One region of the Rhodococcus sp. NPDC003322 genome, then DNA from elsewhere that is predicted to be linked to it. Evidence: riboswitches for the same ligand, from Rfam matches in the RefSeq annotation. Region 1 holds a riboswitch; each other region holds the start of a gene.
The links. Region 1 has a riboswitch for S-adenosylmethionine ahead of ACWDUM_RS06035 (aminotransferase class V-fold PLP-dependent enzyme). Riboswitches for the same ligand answer to the same signal wherever they lie in the genome.
Positions count from the first base shown of each region.

Region 2: another riboswitch for S-adenosylmethionine. It lies ahead of ACWDUM_RS00355 (bifunctional o-acetylhomoserine/o-acetylserine sulfhydrylase); the one in region 1 lies ahead of ACWDUM_RS06035 (aminotransferase class V-fold PLP-dependent enzyme).
Region 3: another riboswitch for S-adenosylmethionine. It lies ahead of ACWDUM_RS26790 (amino acid ABC transporter permease); the one in region 1 lies ahead of ACWDUM_RS06035 (aminotransferase class V-fold PLP-dependent enzyme).

Region 1 covers NZ_JBSFSC010000001.1:1,271,759-1,277,833, reverse strand. The annotation lists gene ACWDUM_RS06050 (4-hydroxybenzoate 3-monooxygenase) at 15-1,190, shown strand; gene ACWDUM_RS06045 (L,D-transpeptidase) at 1,242-2,474, opposite strand; gene ACWDUM_RS06040 (LysE family translocator) at 2,553-3,182, opposite strand; SAM riboswitch class IV at 3,371-3,487, shown strand; gene ACWDUM_RS06035 (aminotransferase class V-fold PLP-dependent enzyme) at 3,538-4,818, shown strand; gene ACWDUM_RS06030 (putative leader peptide) at 4,829-4,921, shown strand; gene ACWDUM_RS06025 (hypothetical protein) at 4,970-5,626, shown strand; gene ACWDUM_RS06020 (winged helix-turn-helix domain-containing protein) at 5,731-6,075, opposite strand, start outside.
Region 2 covers NZ_JBSFSC010000001.1:66,237-72,311, reverse strand. The annotation lists gene metX (homoserine O-acetyltransferase MetX) at 1-788, opposite strand, end outside; gene ACWDUM_RS00355 (bifunctional o-acetylhomoserine/o-acetylserine sulfhydrylase) at 785-2,089, opposite strand; SAM riboswitch class IV at 2,227-2,337, opposite strand; gene ACWDUM_RS00350 (arsenate reductase ArsC) at 2,387-2,785, opposite strand; gene arsB (ACR3 family arsenite efflux transporter) at 2,782-3,849, opposite strand; gene ACWDUM_RS00340 (ArsI/CadI family heavy metal resistance metalloenzyme) at 3,857-4,318, opposite strand; gene ACWDUM_RS00335 (Rv2640c family ArsR-like transcriptional regulator) at 4,427-4,786, shown strand; gene ACWDUM_RS00330 (amino acid permease) at 4,871-6,075, shown strand, end outside.
Region 3 covers NZ_JBSFSC010000009.1:17,931-24,005, forward strand. The annotation lists gene ACWDUM_RS26765 (LLM class flavin-dependent oxidoreductase) at 1-796, opposite strand, end outside; gene ACWDUM_RS26770 (GNAT family N-acetyltransferase) at 793-1,302, opposite strand; gene ACWDUM_RS26775 (FAD-dependent oxidoreductase) at 1,299-2,429, opposite strand; gene ACWDUM_RS26780 (ABC transporter substrate-binding protein) at 2,469-3,437, opposite strand; gene ACWDUM_RS26785 (amino acid ABC transporter ATP-binding protein) at 3,475-4,251, opposite strand; gene ACWDUM_RS26790 (amino acid ABC transporter permease) at 4,248-5,219, opposite strand; SAM riboswitch class I at 5,295-5,388, opposite strand; gene ACWDUM_RS26795 (HAD-IIA family hydrolase) at 5,535-6,075, shown strand, end outside.

The DNA of each region.
Region 1 (6,075 bases):
CTTCACTGTCGGTCATGCGTACCGAGGTAGCCATCATCGGCGCCGGCCCCGCGGGCCTGCTCCTGTCCCATCTGCTCGCCGAGCAGGGTGTCGATTCCGTCGTGATCGAGACCCGCTCCCAGGACTACGTGCTCTCCCGCATCCGCGCGGGCATCCTCGAGCACTCGACCGTCGAACTGCTCGACTCCGTCGGACTCGGCGAGCGGCTGCGCCGCGAGGGCCAGGAGCATCGCGGCATCTATCTGCAGACGCCCGGCGAACGGCACCACGTCGACTTCGTCGAACTGTGTGGGCGCAGTGTCTGGGTGTACGGGCAGACCGAGGTCACCAAGGACCTCGTCGCGGCCCGTGAGGGCGCCGGCCAGCCGTTCTTCTACGAGGTCACCGACACCGCACTGCACGACATCGAAAGCGACTCGCCCTACGTGACGTTCGTGGACGCGGAAGGTGCGGAGCGCCGTGTCGACGCGGCCGTGATCGCCGGGTGCGACGGCTCGTTCGGACCGAGCCGGGCGGCAATTCCGGACAGCGTCCGCCGGACCTGGGAACGCACCTACCCGTACTCGTGGCTCGGCGTGCTCGCCGACGTGCCGCCGTCCACCGACGAACTGATCTACGCCTGGCACCCCGACGGATTCGCGATGCACTCGATGCGCTCGGACACCGTCAGCCGCCTCTACCTCCAGGTTCCCAACGGCACCGATCTCGCCGAGTGGTCGGACGACCGGATCTGGGAGGCGTTGAGCCGGCGTCTCGGCGATGGAATCGACGGCTGGACACTGAAATCCGGACCGATCACCGAGAAGAGCGTGCTGCCGATGCGCAGCTATGTGCAGACCCCGATGCGGCACGGGCGGCTCTTCCTGGCCGGCGACGCCGCGCACATCGTCCCGCCCACCGGGGCGAAGGGACTGAATCTCGCAGTCTCCGACGTGGCATTGCTGGCACCCGCGCTGATTGCGTTGCTGCGCAAGGACGACGAGACCCTCGCCGACGGCTACAGCGAGAGCGCACTGCGTCGCGTCTGGCGCTGCACCCACTTCTCCTGGTGGATGACGACCATGCTGCATCAGAGCGGCGACCCGTTCGACGCGCAGTTGCAGCGTTCGCAACTGCAGTGGATCGCCGGCAGCGCGGCCGGCTCCACCGGACTCGCCGAGAACTACGCCGGACTCCCGATCGGTATGTGAGGAGTCTCCGTCGCCCGTGAGTCCGTCCGGCCCGTCAGGGGACGGAAGGACTCACGGGTGCAGCGCGCTTCCGGCCAGCCACTGGCCCCACGGCACGCTCCAGTCGCCGTTCTGCCACACCTCGAGCGGGGCGCCGCCGGTGTTGCGGATCTCGACGACGTCGCCGGGCTGCGAGAAGTTGAAGAACCACTGGGCGTTCGTCGGGTTCAGGTTCAGGCAGCCGTGCGAGGTGTTGGTGTTGCCCTGCGCCCACACGCTCGACGCCAGCTCGTGCAGGTAGATGCCGTCGGTGCTGATCCGGGTGGCCCAGTTGATCGACTCCTTGTAGCCGAGGCGCGAGTTGATCGGCAGCCCATAGGTCGACGAGTCCATGATCACCGGGTTCGCCTTGTCCATCACCGTGTAGGTGCCGGGCTGGGTCCAGAACGAGAGCGTCGTGTTGCCGATCGTCTCGGTGCCGCCCATGCCCATCGACGTCGGCATCTCGCGGACCACCTGGCCGTTCTCGTAGACGGTCACCATCTTGGTGTTGTCATCGGCGATCGAGACGTGCGAGTCGCCGATCCGGAACGAGAGCTTCTCGTCCTGCTCGCCGTAGAGGCCCTTCCCGAGCTGGGTGCCGTAGATCTTCGCGTCCACCGACACGGTGGTGCCGGGTGCGTAGTACTCCTGCGGACGCCAGTGCGCGTTCTGGTCGTCGAGCCAGTACCAGGATCCCTGCACCGGGGGAGTGGTGGTGACCGTCATCGCCTTCTCCGCGGCGGCCCGGTCGCCGATCTCCTCGTCGAAGTGCGCCACCACAACGAGGCCGACGCCGTACGTGCCGCCGTCCGTGATCGACTGTCCGCCGGTGGTGTTCAGGTACAGCCGGGTCTGGTTGTTCGGCGCGACGGTGGTGAAGGTCGTGTCCTTGGTGGTCGCGACGCCGCGGGAGTCGGTCGCTGCCACGGCCAGGTCGTAGGTCTTCCCGTATCCGAGTGGTTCGGCGGGCTTCCAGGACGTCTCGTCCGGTGTGGTGATGCCGTCGATGACCTTGCCGTCCGGGTTGGTCAGCGTCACCGACGTCAGCGTGCCCTGGGTGACGTCGACGCGGATCGGGCTCAGCGGGTTCACGGGAGTGTCGGTGTCGCCCGGGGTGAAGGTGATCGACGCCTCCGACTCCTGGGTCGCGGACGCCGCGGCGCCGGAGGACCCGGTGTCGCCGCCGTTCGAGCATCCGCCGAGCAACAGCGCCGCGGCCACCGCGGCCGCGAGTGCGGTGGACTTGCGACGAAAACGCGACACTTCATGCCCTCCAGGATTCGAGCGGACACGATGCACCGCACGTTCGACTTGCCAGTTCAGGATATCGGCGCACGGGGCTCAGGCGTTTCCGGCGGCCGATGCCAGGGTGCCGACGCCGAGCACAGCGAGGATGCCTGCGCTCACGCTCTCGAGCCGCGCTGTGATCCGCGGGCTACGCAGCAGAGCGACCAGTCGGGACGCGGCGACCGCGAACCCGCTCATCACGACCAGTGCGACCGCGGCCTCCACCGCACCGAGCGTCATCGCCGATCCGAGCGTGACCCGACCGAGGAACTGCGGCACGACGGCCAGGTAGAACAAGCCGACCTTGGGGTTCAGCGCGCACGAGAGCACCCCCGCACCGAACGCCGAAACCGGGCGGGTGGCCGCGGCGACCGGGGCGGGTGTGTCCGCGACCGTCGCCGCACGACGGCGCTGCAGCGCCCGCAGTCCGAGGTAGAGCAGATACAGGCCGCCGGCGATCTTGAGGACCCGGTATGCGCTCGCCGACTGTTCGAGCAGCGTCGCCAACCCGAGCGCGACGACCGCGGCCCACAGGAGTCCGCCCAGGCTGACGCCGAGCGCGGCGGCGAGACCCGGACGGGTGCCCCCGATGCTGTAGCGCAGCACGAGGAACGAGTCGGGTCCGGGCATGATCGCCAGCAGCAGGCAGACACCCGCGAAACTGATCAGGGTTGCGGTGGTCACCGAACCAGGAAACCGCAGTTCCGGTGTGGTTTTCAAACCAATTTCCGGGTGCAGGTCCGGTGCCGGTCGGGAGTGCACGCCGCGCACCGGGATTCGGCATCCGAGCGCAGCGAGAAGTGATGGAAGTCACAGCGAACTCGGTGTGGCCGGGTTGACAGCGCGGCCGAACGGCTGCCATTCTCGGCTCAGGTCATGAGTGCCAGCGCGTAGCCCCGGCTTGCTGGCCGGCAACCCTCCACCGCGGTGGGGTGCCCCGGGTGACGACCAGGCCGTGAATCCAATACCGGACACGGCAAGCGCGGACTCGATGCATCAACCCTCACCGCACGAGTCCCTTGACGTAAGGGATGACGCCATGACTGCTGTACTCGACACCACCCTCTGTGCCGACGCCGTTCGCGACGAAAACTGTGATGGCACTGCGTCTTTCGCTCCTGTCTGCGGAAGTGACCTGATCGCGCCGCTCGTCGACGGGACCTCGATCGCGTACGCCAACTTCGACTACGCCGCCAGTGCGCCCGCGCTGTCCGCCGTCGCCGAGCGCGTGCAGTCGCTGCTGCCGTTCTACGCCAGCGTGCACCGCGGGGCCGGCTACGCCTCCCAGGTCTGCACCGAACGGTACGAGGGCGCCCGCGACGTGGTCGCCGACTTCGTCGGGGCCCGCACCGACGACGTCGTGGTGTTCACGCGCAACACCACCGACGCACTGAACCTGCTCGCCTCCTGCGTGCCCGGCGAGACCGTTGTCCTCGACATCGAGCACCATGCAAACCTGTTGTCCTGGAACCGGAACGGTGCCCGCGTCGTCCGCTCCGCGGACACCGTCGAGGAAACCGTCCAGCGCATCGTCGCCGAACTGTGCACCCGCCCGGCGGCACTGCTCGCCGTCACCGGTGCCTCCAACGTGACCGGCGAGGTGCTGCCGATCGCCCGCCTCGCGCGGATCGCCCACGAGTGCGGCGCCCGGATCCTGGTCGACGCCGCCCAGTTGCTGCCGCACCGCCGCGTCGACATCGCCGAGCTCGGCGTCGACTACCTGGCCTTCTCCGGGCACAAGCTGTACGCGCCGTTCGGCGCCGGCGCCCTCGTCGGCCGCGCCGACTGGCTGGACGCCGCCGAGCCCTACCTTGCCGGCGGCGGCGCCACCAAGAACGTCGAGATCGACGCCGTGCAGTGGGCCGCCGCTCCGCAGCGGCACGAGGCGGGCACCCCGAACGTGCTCGGCGCCGTCGCGATCGCCGCGGCGTGCGAGACAGTCGCCGGGTTCGACGCCGACGCCGTCGAGCTGCACGAGCGCGTGCTGTGCGACCGACTCACGGCCGGACTCGAAGCGATCGACGGCGTCCGGGTGCTGCGGATCTGGCCGGACTCGCCGGACGCCGTCGGCATCGTCACCTTCACCGTCGCCGGCGCCGAGCCGCGCGCGGTCGCGACCCACCTGTCGGACCTGCACGGCATCGGAGTGCGGGACGGCAAGTTCTGCGCCCACCCGTTGCTGTCGCGCCTCGGGTACGCCGAGGGTGCGGTCCGGGCCAGCCTCGGGCTCGGCAGCAGCAGCGCGGACGTCGATCGCCTGATCGCCGCAGTCGGCGAGTTCGCCGCGCTGCGCGCGACGAACGGTGTTCCTGCACGGTAACATCGGTGCCATGACTACGGACGCGGTGGACCTGATCGGTGGTCAGTGGTGCCGCCGGCACGTCGACCTGTGCCGTACCGCCTCGGGTATGTGTCCGGTCTGAGCTCGGCCTCGCCGGACCCGTCACTCCACCACCTTCCCGAGGACAGTCATGTCTGCATCGTTTTCGTCCCGTCCTGTCCGGCCGCTGCATGTGGCCGTCGAACTCTCCGGCGCCGGCCACCACCCCGCGTCGGCTGCCCACACCGATTTCCGAATCCCGTTGGGGCTCAGTGACTACTGGGTTCAGCTCACTTCCGCCACCCTCGATCTCGTCGGGGATCCAGGCTCCGTGATCCGGGTGCGAGCCCGCGACCTCGGGGAGGCGCAGCGGCGCCGCGAGACCGCCCGCATCCGCGCGGCGGCGGACGGCCGCGACCCCGACACGGTCGCGGTTCTGCTCGACGTCGAGGTGCTCCTCGCCGACGATCACCGTGCCGCCCGGCGCGAACTGGCCCGCCTGGATGCCTGTGGGGGCACCTCCCTGCACGAAGTGCTTGGGGGACGGATCGAACCCCATGTGCCGGAGTCCATCTCGTACATCGGCACCCCGTCCGGCCTGGCCGGTCTGATCGCCGACATCCGCGCCGCCGGAGTGGCGGACGGTGTCACCCTGCTGCCCCTGGTCCTGCCCAGGGTGCTCGACCGCGTCGTCGACGACGTGCTGCCCATGCTGCACGAGGGTGGCGTGACCGAGCCGTCCGCGGTCCTCGGCGAGGTTCTCGGGCAGTTCGGGTTGTCACCCGACCGGCGCGCGCTCGCGTCCTGACCCGCCGCGCGCCGCTCCGGGCGTGACCCCTCACGGCTGAATGTGGCCTTCAGCCGGTGGAGAACGAAACGGGGTTTGCCTGTGGTCGGCGACGCGTGACCACGTCACCCCAGGACGACATGGATACGCGGGTCCGGATCGAAGCGGTAGCCGGACCCGCGCACCGTCGACACCTGTCCGCCGAAACGGCCCAGCTTGGTTCGGACCCGCGAGACGTGCACGTCGACGCTGCGCCCGGCGCGGTCCCGCTCGCCGAGGGTGCCGCTCAGTTGCAGCATCCGGCGACGCGAGACGACCTCACGCGGCCGACTGGCCAGGTGGGAGAGTATCTCGAATTCGGTGTGGCTCAGTGAGATCGGCGCCCCGTCGAGTCGCGCTTCCCGAGCGGGCAGATCGATCAGCAGTGGGGCGGTCGCGTCGACGCCGGCGCGCACCGCGACGCCCGGCAA
Region 2 (6,075 bases), 1.2 Mb from region 1:
AGCGGGTTCTCGCCCTGTTGGGCGTCGTTCGCGAAGCGCGCGTCGAGTTCGCTCTCCGTGCGGTAGGTCAGGTGCGCGATCCTGCGCGCGATACGCAGCCCGGCCTCGGGTCTGCGGCCCGTGCCGTGGTAGTCGCCGCCCAGCCAGTCCGGATCGGAGGTGACAGCTGCGATCTGGGTGGTCTGCGTGCCGATCTGATCCGCCGTCGCGCGGGCGCCCACGGCCAGGACGAGTGCGGCCGCCACCCGCTCCGGCTGGCCGACGATCCACTCCAGGGTGCGCATGCCGCCCATCGACCCGCCGAGCACCGCGGCGAACCGTTCGATGCCGAGCCGGTCCGCGAGCGCCACCTCGGCGGCCACCTGGTCGCGGATGGAGATCGCCGGGAACCGGGATCCCCACGGTCGGCCGTCCGGGGCGATCGAGCCGGGGCCGGTGGTGCCGCGGCAACCGCCGAGCACATTGGTGGCCAGCACGCACCACTCGTCGGTGTCGATGGGCGCGCCGGGGCCGACCATGCCGTCCCACCACCCGGGCGACGGGTTGTCGGCGTCGGCAGGCCCGGTCACGTGTGAGTCACCGGTCAGTGCGTGCTCGACGAGCACCACGTTGTCGCGGGTCTTGTTCGGTTCGCCCCACACCTGCACGGCCAGAGTGACGTCGGGGAGCACCGCGCCGCTCTCGAGCGTCACCGCGCCGATGGAGACGGACGTCAGCCGCCCGTCCGGCGACGGGAATCCCTCGTGGGACCCGGCCGGACGGGCGCCCGAAACGGAACCGATCGTCAAGATGCCGCCGCCGCGAAACCGGTTTCGAGGTCGGCCAGGATGTCGTCGATGCCCTCGATGCCGACCGCCAGGCGAACCAGGCCCGGGGTGACGCCGGACGCCAGCTGCTCCTCCGCGCTCAGCTGGGCGTGGGTGGTCGACGCGGGGTGGATGACGAGTGAGCGCACGTCGCCGATGTTAGCGACGTGGCTGTGCAGGGTCAGGGCATCGACGAACTTCTTGCCCGCCTCGACACCGCCGGCGAGTTCGAACGCGACGATCGCGCCCGCGCCCTTCGGGGCCAGCTTCTGGGCCCGCTCGTACCAGGGCGAGCTGGGCAGACCGGCATAGGAGACCGAGGTGACCTCGTCCCGGCCCTGCAGGAACTCGGCAACCGCGGTGGCGTTCTGCACGTGCCGCTCGATGCGCAGGCTCAGGGTCTCGATGCCCTGGCTGATCAGGAACGCGTTGAACGGCGAGACCGCCGACCCGAGATCGCGGAGCAGCTGGACCCGCGCCTTCAGGGCGTAGGCCGGCGCACCGAGGTCGGCGAACACGACGCCGTGGTAGCTCGGGTCCGGGGTGGTGAAGCCGGGGTGGCGACCCTGAGTCCAGTCGAAGGTGCCGCCGTCGACGATGACACCGGCGATCGCGGTTCCGTGGCCGCCCAGGTACTTCGTCGCCGAGTGCACGACGATGTCGGCGCCGTGCTCGAGCGGGCGCAGCAGGTACGGGGTGGCGACGGTGTTGTCGACGATCAGCGGGATGCCGGCGGCGTGCCCGACCTCGGAGATGCCGGGGATGTCGAGGACGTCGTTGCGCGGGTTCGCGATGGACTCGCCGTAGAACGCGACCGTGTTCGGGCGGATCGCGGCCTTCCACTGCTCCAGGTCGTCCGGATCCTCGACGAAGGTGACCTCGATGCCGAGCTTCGGCAGTGTGTAGTGGAACAGGTTGTAGGTGCCGCCGTACAGGCTCGGGCTGGACACCACGTGGCTGCCGGCGCCCGCGATGTTCAGCAGCGCGAACGTCGACGCGGCCTGCCCGGAGGACAGCAGCAGCGAGGCCACGCCGCCCTCGAGCGCGGTGATCCGCTGCTCGACCGCGTCCTGCGTCGGGTTCATGATCCGGGTGTAGATGTTGCCGGGCTCGGCGAGCCCGAACAGCGCGGCGGCGTGGTCGGTGTTGTCGAACGTGTACGAGGTGGTCTGGTAGATCGGCAGCGCGCGTGCCTTGGTGGTGGCGTCCGATGTCTGGCCGGCGTGGATCTGCTTGGTCTCGAAGGTCCAGTTGGCGGTCGGATCGGTTGCGTTCTCGCTCATGAGTTGGCTCTGCTCCAAGAGTGTCGGGAGATGAGGCGCGGCAAGGGCGCCCGGGGCTGACTGGGGCCTATCTGCGACAACAACACATGGTGAAACCTCCGGTGGGTCGTGGCCCGGTTGGTGGGTCCGTCCCAGCGGACCCGCGCTTGTCCTCCGTTCCGGAGGACCAGGTCATCACCCGGGGCACCCCACCGCGGATGGAGGGTTGCCGACCAGCGAGCCGGGGCTTGGCACTGGCACTCATGACCTGGCAGCGATCTTAGCGGTACCGGTCACACCCTCGACAACGGGTTCGGTTCACGCGGGCAGCAATTCTGCGATCAGCGCCTCGACGAGTGCGCGGATCTCGTCCCGGATCGGGCGGACGTCGTCGAGGCCCTTGCCTGCGGGGTCGTCGACGGCCCAGTCGCGGTAGCTGACGCCGGGAAACCACGGACAGGTGTCCCCGCAACCCATGGTGATCACCACGTCGGACGTCTGCACCGCGTCGGTGGTGAGGACCTTCGGGCTCTGCGCGGAAATGTCGATCCCGACCTCCGCCATCGCGGCCACGGCGGCCGGGTTGACGGACTCCGCCGGTGCGCTGCCCGCCGACCTGACCTCGATCGCGTCTCCAGCGAGGTGTGTCAGGAAGGCGGCGGCCATCTGGGAGCGGCCGGCGTTGTGGACGCAGACGAACAGGACGCTGGGTGTCATGCGGGCACCTTTCGGGAGAATCGCCCACGCAGGGCGAGCGAGACGTAGACGAGCCCGACCAGGACCGGGACCTCGATCAGGGGACCGACCACACCGGCCAGCGCCTGCCCAGAGTTCGCGCCGTAGGTGGCGATCGCGACGGCGATGGCGAGTTCGAAATTGTTGCCGGCGGCGGTGAACGCCAGCGTGGTCGTGCGTGCGTAGCCGAGTCCGAGGGCGGCGCCCAGCAGGTAGCCGCCGCCCCACATGATCGCGAAGTAGGCGAGCAGGGGGATGGCAATCCGCACCACGTCCCACGGGTGGGAGGTGATCTGGTCGCCCTGCAGCGCGAAGAGCACCACGATTGTGAAGAGCAGTCCGTACAGGGCCCACGGGCCGATCCTCGGCAGGAAAGTCGACTCGTACCAGTCGCGGCCCTTGGCCTTCTCTCCGTAGCGGCGTGTGAGGTAGCCGGCAACCAGTGGCAGACCGAGGAAGATCAGCACCGACTTCGCGATCTGCCAGGGCGAGGCGTCGATGGTGGTCTGCTCGAAACCCAGCCAACCGGGCAGCACCGACAGGTAGAACCAGCCGAGGACGGCGAACATGATCACCTGGAAGACCGAGTTGATCGCCACCAGCACGGCGGCAGCCTCGCGGTCGCCGCAGGCCAGGTCGTTCCAGATGACCACCATCGCGATGCAGCGGGCCAGGCCCACGATGATCAGTCCGGTTCGGTACTCGGGTAGATCCGGAAGGAAGATCCAGGCGAGGGCGAACATCAGCGCGGGCCCGAGGATCCAGTTCAGGAACAGGGAGCCGACGAGGAGCCTGCGGTCCCCGGTGACGGAGCCCAGACGGTCGTAGCGGACCTTCGCCAGGACCGGATACATCATGATCAGCAGGCCGAGGGCGATCGGCAGCGAGATGCCGTCGACCTGCACCTTCTCGATCGCGGTGTTGATCCCCGGGAGTGCGCGGCCGAGCATCAGTCCGGCGACCATGGCGGCGCCGATCCAGACGGGTAGGTAACGGTCGAGGGTGGAGAGCCTGCCGACCGGAGTTGTCGTGGTCACCGGACCGATGCCGCGGTCAGCAGCACGACGTGGAGGACGCCGCGGTGCCGCAGCAGGTGCCGCCCGAGTTCTCCTCGCCGGCGGCGAGCAGTTGCGGGCTGGTCCCGAAGGTGTCCGAGTCGGCGAGGACGGTGTAGACCTCCCATTTCACGCCGGCCGGGCCGGTCACCCACACCTTGTCCTGGGTGGCGAAGCAGCAGGTGGTGTTCATCTCCTCCTCGGTGAACAGGCCCTCTCCGGAAAGGCGGGCGATCTCCTGGTGCACCCGCTCGGTCGACTCGACCTCGACGCCGAGGTGGTTGATGGTGCCGCCCTTGCCGGGGTTCTCCAGCAGCACCAGTTTGAGGGGCGGCTCGGTGATCGCGAAGTTCGCGTAGCCGGGCTTGCGCTTCGCGGGTGCGGTGCCGAACAGCTTGGAGTAGAACGTGATCGCCTGGTCGAGGTCGTCGACGTTGAGGGCGAGCTGGGCGCGGGACATGGCGGCCTCCTCGAAGTGCCAACCTTTGTGGCATATGTCGAATTACTTGCGGGGTCCAGGGTGCGCCACCTTCTTGACATATGTCAAGAGGCTGGGATGATCGGACTCATGCCCAAGGCGCTGCCCGTGCTCGACGTGACCGCACCGATCTGCTGCGCGCCGGTGTCCGCCACCCCGATCTCCGACGACGACGCGTTGCAGCTCGCGCTGCGGCTCAAGGCGCTCGCGGACCCCGTCCGCGTCAAGCTGCTCTCGCTGCTGCTGACCGCCCCCGACGCGGAGATGTGCACCGGGGACCTCGCCGTCCCGCTGAACGTCGCCGAGTCCACCGTCAGCCACCACCTCGCGCAGCTCCGCAAGGCGGGGATGGTCGAGTCCACCCGGCACGGGATGAGCGTCTGCCACAGGGTGCGCCGGGACTCCCTCGACGCGCTGCGGGCGGTGCTCGACCCGAACTGCTGCGCCTGACGCGCCCGGGCCGCAGGGTGGTGACCTGCGCAACACGGCTAAAGTGCTGGTCGCACGCTTGCACGACCTAGCTGGGAGCCTGAAGTGAAGGACGCCGCGACGGCGCTGACCCGAGGGCTGAACGCCCGCCACATCCGATTCATCGCGCTCGGCTCGGCCATCGGGACCGGACTGTTCTACGGGTCGGCCGGGGCGATCGAGAAGGCCGGGCCGTCCGTGCTGCTGGCCTACCTGATCGGCGGCGCCGCCGTCTACATCGTGCTCCGGGCGCTCGGTGAGATGGCCGTCAGCAACCCCGTGTCCGGCTCGTTCGGGGAGTACGCGCGCCGGCACCTCGGCCCGCTCGCCGGATTCATGACCGGGTGGACGTACACGTTCGAGATGATCGTCGTCTGCCTCGCCGATGTCACCGCGTTCGGTGTCTACATGGGCTTCTGGTTCCCGGACGTGCCGCGCTGGATCTGGGTGCTGGCGATCGTGTTCTTCATCGGTGCGCTGAACCTGCTCAGCGTCAAGGTGTTCGGCGAACTCGAGTTCTGGTTCACCCTCGTCAAGGTGGCCGCGATCGTCGCGATGATCGCGGCAGGGATCGCGATCCTGATCTTCGGGTTCGGCATCCACGACACCGGCACCGGAGTGAGCAACCTGTGGGCCGAGGGCGGCTTCTTCGCGAACGGCTTCGGCGGGTTCGTCGCCTGCTTCGCGATCGTCATGTTCGCGTTCGGCGGCACGGAGATCATCGGCATCACCGCCGGTGAGGCCGAGGACCCGGCCCGCACGATTCCCCGCGCCGTGAACACGGTGCCGGTGCGGATCATGCTGTTCTACGTCGCCACCCTCGCAGTGATCATGGCGATCAACCCGTGGCACACGATCGGCACCGAGGGCAGCCCGTTCGTGCAGATCTTCGAGGCCATCGGCATCGGTCCGGCCGCCGCCGTGCTCAACGTCGTCGTCATCACCGCGGCGCTGTCCGCGATCAACAGCGACATCTTCGGTGCGGGCCGGATGATGTACGGGATGGCGCAGCGCGGCCAGGCGCCCGCGGTGATGGCGAAGGTGACCCGGGGCGGGGTGCCGTGGATGACGGTGGTGGTGATGATCGGGGCGCTGCTGCTCGCGGTGCTGCTCAACTACCTGATCCCCGAGTCGGTGTTCGTCGTCATCGCCTCGATCGCCACGTTCGCGACGATCTTCGTGTGGGTGATGATCCTGCTGTCGCAGTACCGGTCGCGGCGCCGGATGAGCCCGCAGGAGACGGCGGCCCTGAAGTTCCCGGTCCCGCTGTG
Region 3 (6,075 bases), on a different contig from region 1:
CGCTGTCCCGGGCGAACCGCAGTCGCGCCTCGAACAGCGGGCGGTAGCGCTGCACCGCCTCCTGCGACGTGCGCGCGACATGGAGTCCCGCGGTCCCGGCACCGACGCGGGCGTCGGCGGGGTCGTGCCCGTACGCCTGCCATCGCTCGCGGTAGTGCTCGACGAGCTCGGCGTAGGGCTCGATCGGGTTGGTGACGTTCGCGGAGAACACCGGATCGCCGTACCTCGCTGCGAGGTCGACGGATTCCCGGCTGGTCGCGCTGCCGTGCCAGATGGTCAGGCGCGGTTGCAGCGGGCGCGGCACGGTGACCGCATCGGTCAGGGCGGGCCGGAATCGTGCATCCCAGGTGACGGTCTCGTTCTCCCACAGCGCCCGGAACAGTTCGTAGCCTTCACGATTGCGTTCCCACTGGTCCTCGGGACTCACGTGGAACAGGTCCGCCTGGGCGGTGCCGTTGCCCTTCCCGATCATCAGCTGCAGTCGGCCGCCCGACAGGTTGTCGAGCGTGGAGTAGTCCTCGAAGGCGCGCACCGGGTCGAGCAGGCTCAGCGTCGTCACCCCGGTCCACAGTTCCAGCGTGCTCGTGCGGGCGGCGATGTTGCTGAGCACGACCGGCGGTGACGACGCCAGGAACGGCCGCTCGTGGCGTTCACCGACGGCAAAGCCCTCGAAACCGAGTTCCTCCGCGAGAACGGCGGTGTCGACGACCTCCTTCAGGCGGGCGGCCGGATCGAGCCACTCCCCCGTGACCGGGTCGGGCTGGTGGGTGATCAGACTGAGGAGCAGGAACTTCACGCGGAGTCGGCCTTTCGGATCAGGTACTTCTCGAACGGGTGCGGCCCGATCTCCTCGGATGGGCGCGTCGGGTCGAACAGTGCGGTGTAGCCGGCCGCCAGATACAGCGCGACCGCCTCCGGCTGACGCCAGCCGGTCGTCAGGTAGATGCGGGTGTAGCCCCGCAGCGCCGCCTCCACCTCGAGTTCCTCGAGGACGATGCGCCCCAGCCCCCGGCGCCGGTGCCTGCTCGAGGTCCAGATCCGCTTGAGTTCCGCCGTCGCCTGGTCGTAACGGCGGAAGGCCCCGCCCGCCACCGGTTCCCCGTTCTCGACGACGACCAGCAGCACCCCGTCCGGTGGCGCGAACTCGTTGCCGGGATGAGTGGTCAGCGCCTCGAACTGCTCCTCGAACGGGCGCTCGTAGCGCGTGCTGTACTCGACGGCCAGCTCCGCGAGGAGCGGAGCGGCGAGCGGGTCGTCCTGCGTCACCGTGTGCACCTGCAGGCGCCGCGTCCGGCCCGTCACGCGACCTCCGCCCGCCGCGTCCCGAACCGGAACGGCTCGGGCGCACGAACGTCGCCCGCGACCAGTCCCGCGACCAGATCGCCGATGGCAGGCGCGAATTTGAATCCGTGCCCGGAGAATCCCGCCGCGACCGTCACGTCCCCGAGCCGATCGACGACGAATCGACTGTCCGGAGTGGTGGTGTAGAGGCAGGTGTCCGCGACCGCGGATGCCGCATCGACACCCGGCAGCCATGCCGCGGCATAGTCGACGAGGCGCTGCACCCCGGCCGGATCCGGCCGGAAGTCGCGGGTGTCGGGGTGCACTTCGGGCCCGGTGCCGTGCTCACCGATCTTGATGCCGGACGCGGAGCCGAGGCCGTAGATGCCTTCGCCGGCCAGCTCGGCACCGGGGTGGTGGACGAAGCTCGGCCACTCCGCACCGGTCACGGGTGCGAAGTGGGCGGGCTGTTCCTGCGTGGTGCGCAGCGCCGGCAAGGTCGGGGCGGGCCGAATTTCGTTACCGGCGAGCAGGGTTCGGGTCCAGGCACCCGCCGCGAGGACGACGTGCCTGGCCCGGACAACACCGACGTCGGTGACCACGTCGACGCCCGATCCGGTGCCGTGGATCTCGCGGACCGCGTGGCGATACCGGACGTCGGCGCCGGCCCGCTGCGCTGCCAGCTGCAGCGCACGCACCGCCCGATCCGCGTGCAGCCGTCCCGCCCCGCGATGGTGGAGCACGGTGGTGTCGAATCGCATTCCGGTCCAGCGTTTCTCCGCTGCCGCCGGTTCGAGCAGTTCGTGTGGGACGTCCAGCCCCGAGAGCGTTCGGGTACGGGCCGCCACCGCCACGGGATTGCCGTGGTCGACTGCCCCGGTGAGAGTGAGTACATCGGTGCCGCTGATCTCCTCCAGTTCCCGCCACAGCGGCAATGCGCGCCCGGCGAGCACGGTGTGGAACTCGTCGTCGTACGCCTGCCGGTAGATCCGGGAGGTGCCGTGGGAGGCCCCGCGCCGGTGGTCCGGTTCGAACTGCTCGAGCAACACCACCGACCGGCCCCGCGCGGCCGACCGCCACGCCGACGCCGAACCGATGACGCCACCACCGACGACCACGACGTCCACCGGGCCCTGCACCTGCGTCATGTTCTCTCCCTGCTCGTCTTCTCGCCGCTGGTATCGGGACTACTGCTTCTTCGGCAGGCCCGGTGGGTTGATCTGCGAGGATTCGACCGCCTCGCTGCTGATGCCCCAGCGGTCCAGAACCTGGGCGTAGGTGCCGTTGTCGATGAGATGGTTGAGCGCGGCATGGATCGCCCCGATCAGCCCGTTGTCCTTCTTCGTCAGGACGGCGATCTCCCCTTGCAGGTCGTAGCCCGCTCCGGAGAAGGTGCCTGCGACCTCGGTCTCGCCGGTCTGCAGGGCGTGGAAGGCCGACGACGGGTTGGGGCCGACGTACGCGTCGATCCGGCCCGAGCCGAGTGCGAGGTAGTAGTCGGTTGCCTGCTGGTAGTAGAGGATCTCGGCCGGCTCGAGCCCGGCCTTGACGTTCTGTTCGTTCCACGCGACGAGCAGCGCCTCCTGGTTGGTCCCCGAGCCGACGCCGATCTTCAGGCCCGCGATGTCCTTCGGACCGGAGAACGTGATGCCGCTGCCCTTCTTCACCTCGACGGCGAGACTGTCGAGCCGGTACGTGGCGAAGTCGTACTTCTCCTTGCGTTCCTCGGTGACGGTGACGTTGGAGATGAACGTGTCGGCCTCACCGGAGTCGACCCGGACGAAGTTCTGCGCCCAGTCCGCGGCTGTCAGTTCGACGTCGAGGCCGAGGACGTCGCCGATCAGGTGGGCGAAGTCTGTCTCCGATCCGATGATCGTCTTGTCGTCGTCGGCGTAGAAGCGCAGCGGCGGTGCCGTGCCTGCCGACCCGGTGACGATCAGCTTCCCTCGGTCCCGGATCGCCTGCGGCACCTGCGCCGCGATCTCGGGGACCTCGTCGGTGGTGATGCGGTTCTGCTCGGCGGTCAGGTTGTAGCCGGCGGCGGTGGCCGCGTCGGTCTCGGCGGCATCGCTCGAACTGCACGCGGAGCCCGCCAGCAGGGCGACGGCGGTCAGTGCCGAGGCGAACAGCCTCGTGTGGCGGGTGAGGGCGGACATCATTTCCTTCCAGGGTCTTTCGCGATGAATGAGGGGGTCAGAGCACTCGGGCCAGGAAGGCGCGGGTACGTTCGTGGGTGGGTCGGTCCAGCACCGCGTCCGGCGGGCCCTGCTCGACGATCACACCGCCGTCCATGAACACGACGGTGTCGGCGACCTCGCGGGCGAACCCGATCTCGTGGGTCACGATCACCAGCGTCGCACCGCCGTCGGCGAGGTCACGGATCACCTCGAGGACCTCACCGACGAGTTCGGGATCCAGCGCCGAGGTGGGCTCGTCGAACAGGATCACCTTGGGGCGCAACGCGAGTGCACGCGCGATCGCGACACGTTGCTGTTGTCCCCCGGACAGCTGCTTCGGATACCGGTCGGCCTTGTCGGCGACCCCGACCCGTTCGAGCAGCTGCCGCGCCAGGGCCGTCACCTCGGCGCGGTCGCGGCGCTGCGCGGACACCGGAGCCTCGATCACGTTCTCGAGGACGGTCAGGTGCGGGAAGAGGTTGAAACTCTGGAACACGAACCCGATCCGGGACCGCTGTCGCAGCACCTCTCGGTCGGACAGTTCGTGCAGGGTGTTGCCGCGGCGGCGGTAGCCGATCAGTTCTCCGTCGATCCGGATCGTGCCGCGGTCGACCTTCTCGAGGTGGTTCAGGGTGCGCAGGAGGGTCGACTTCCCGGAGCCCGACGGCCCGAGGATCACCGTCACCTCCCCCGTGCGAACCGACAGATCCACGCCTCTGAGCACTTCGAGCGCGCCGAAGGCCTTGTGCACGCCCCGCACGTCGACGGCGTATGGGTCACCGATGGCGGTCATCGGGTGGCCCCTCTCGGCGCGCCGGTACTGCCGTCACGGATCTCCCGGTACTTGGCGACGACCTTCTGCCACGGCGTGAGTGGCAGCGCGCGGGCGGATCCGCGGGCGTAGTGCCGTTCGATGTAGTACTGGCCGACGGACAGCACGGTGGTCAGGACGATGTACCAGACGGTCGCGACCATCAGCAGCGGCACCACCCGGCCGTTGCGACCGAAGATCACCTGGACCTGGTAGAACAGCTCGGCGATCGCCATCGTCGACACGATCGAGGTGCCCTTGAAGAGGCTGATGACCTCGTTCGCCGCGTTCGGAAGAATCGACCGCATCGCCTGCGGCAGAACGATCTTGAACAGCTGACGGGTCCGCGGGATACCGAGTGCGTTGGCGGCCTCGATCTGGCCGTGGTCCACGGAGATGATGCCCGCGCGGATGATCTCGGCGGAGTAGGCCGCCTGGTGCAGCGCGAGCCCGATGACCGCGGCGGTGAACCCGGAGATCACGCCGGTGACGTTGAACTCGAGGAATCCCGGGCCGAACGGAATGCCGAGGGACATCGTCTGGTAGAGGTAGGCGATGTTGAACCAGAACAGCAGCTGCACGATCAGTGGAATCGAGCGGAACGCCCAGACGTAGATCCACGAGATCACCTGCAGCACCGGATTGTTCGACAGCCTCGCCACGGCGAGCAGCACGCCGATCCCGAACCCGAGGACGGTGCCCCAGATGGTGAGTTCGATCGTCGTCCACAGCGCGGACAGCACCGACGGGGCGGTGAAGTACCGCGCGAACGTCGCCCAGTCCCAGCCCGGGTTGACCACCAGTCCGTGCACGAACTGCGCGACCAGGACCAGCGCCGCCGCTGCGACGACCCAACGCCAGGGATGGCGGGTGGGAGCGACGCGCAGGTCGGCGTCGTCGGACGATTCGGCCACTGCCGCCTGCGGCGGACTGGTGGCCGGGGCGCTCACGAGCGCACTCCGAAGTCGGACATCGAGAAGCCTTTCACGGGTCGGGACCGGGCGCTCGTCGCAGCCCTGTCGCGGAGTCCATCGGTCCCGGCGGTAGCACCCGCACCCACACTCGGGGGGGTTGCTGCGACGTCGTCGATCCGGGTCTCTCGGTCGCTCTTGATGGTCAACACTCGAGCTGTACTGTCCCGCAACCAGATCCCGCGGTCACCTATTGCGTTCGGGCTGATCCGAATGGCGGGGACGAATGTGTGCCGTGCGACATCCGGCGCGTCCGAGCCGACGTGCGGGTCTCCGGGCGCGCACAATGGGGCCATGGCGAACACCGACGAGAAGACCCCCGGTTGGACGTATCTGATGGACATGGACGGGGTCCTGGTGCACGAGGAGCACCTGGTACCGGGCGCCGACGCGTTCCTCTCGGAACTGCAGGAGTCCGGAACTCCGTTCGTCGTGCTCACCAACAACTCGATTCGCACCCCGCGTGACCTGCGGGCACGACTCCTGCAGTCCGGCCTGGACATCCCGGAGAAGTCGATCTGGACGTCCGCCCTCGCGACGGCGACCTTCCTGCACAATCAGCGGCCGAACGGCACCGCCTACGTCGTGGGCGAGTCCGGGTTGACCACCGCGCTGCACGACATCGGGTACGTGCTCACCGACAACGATCCCGACTACGTGGTGCTCGGCGAGACGCGCACCTACTCGTTCGAGGCGATCACCACCGCGATCCGCCTCGTCGAGCGCGGTGCCCGGTTCATTGCGACCAACCCGGACGCCACCGGCCCTTCGCGTGACGGCTCGCTACCCGCGACCGGTTCGGTGGCCGCGCTGATCACCCGCGCGACGGGCCGCG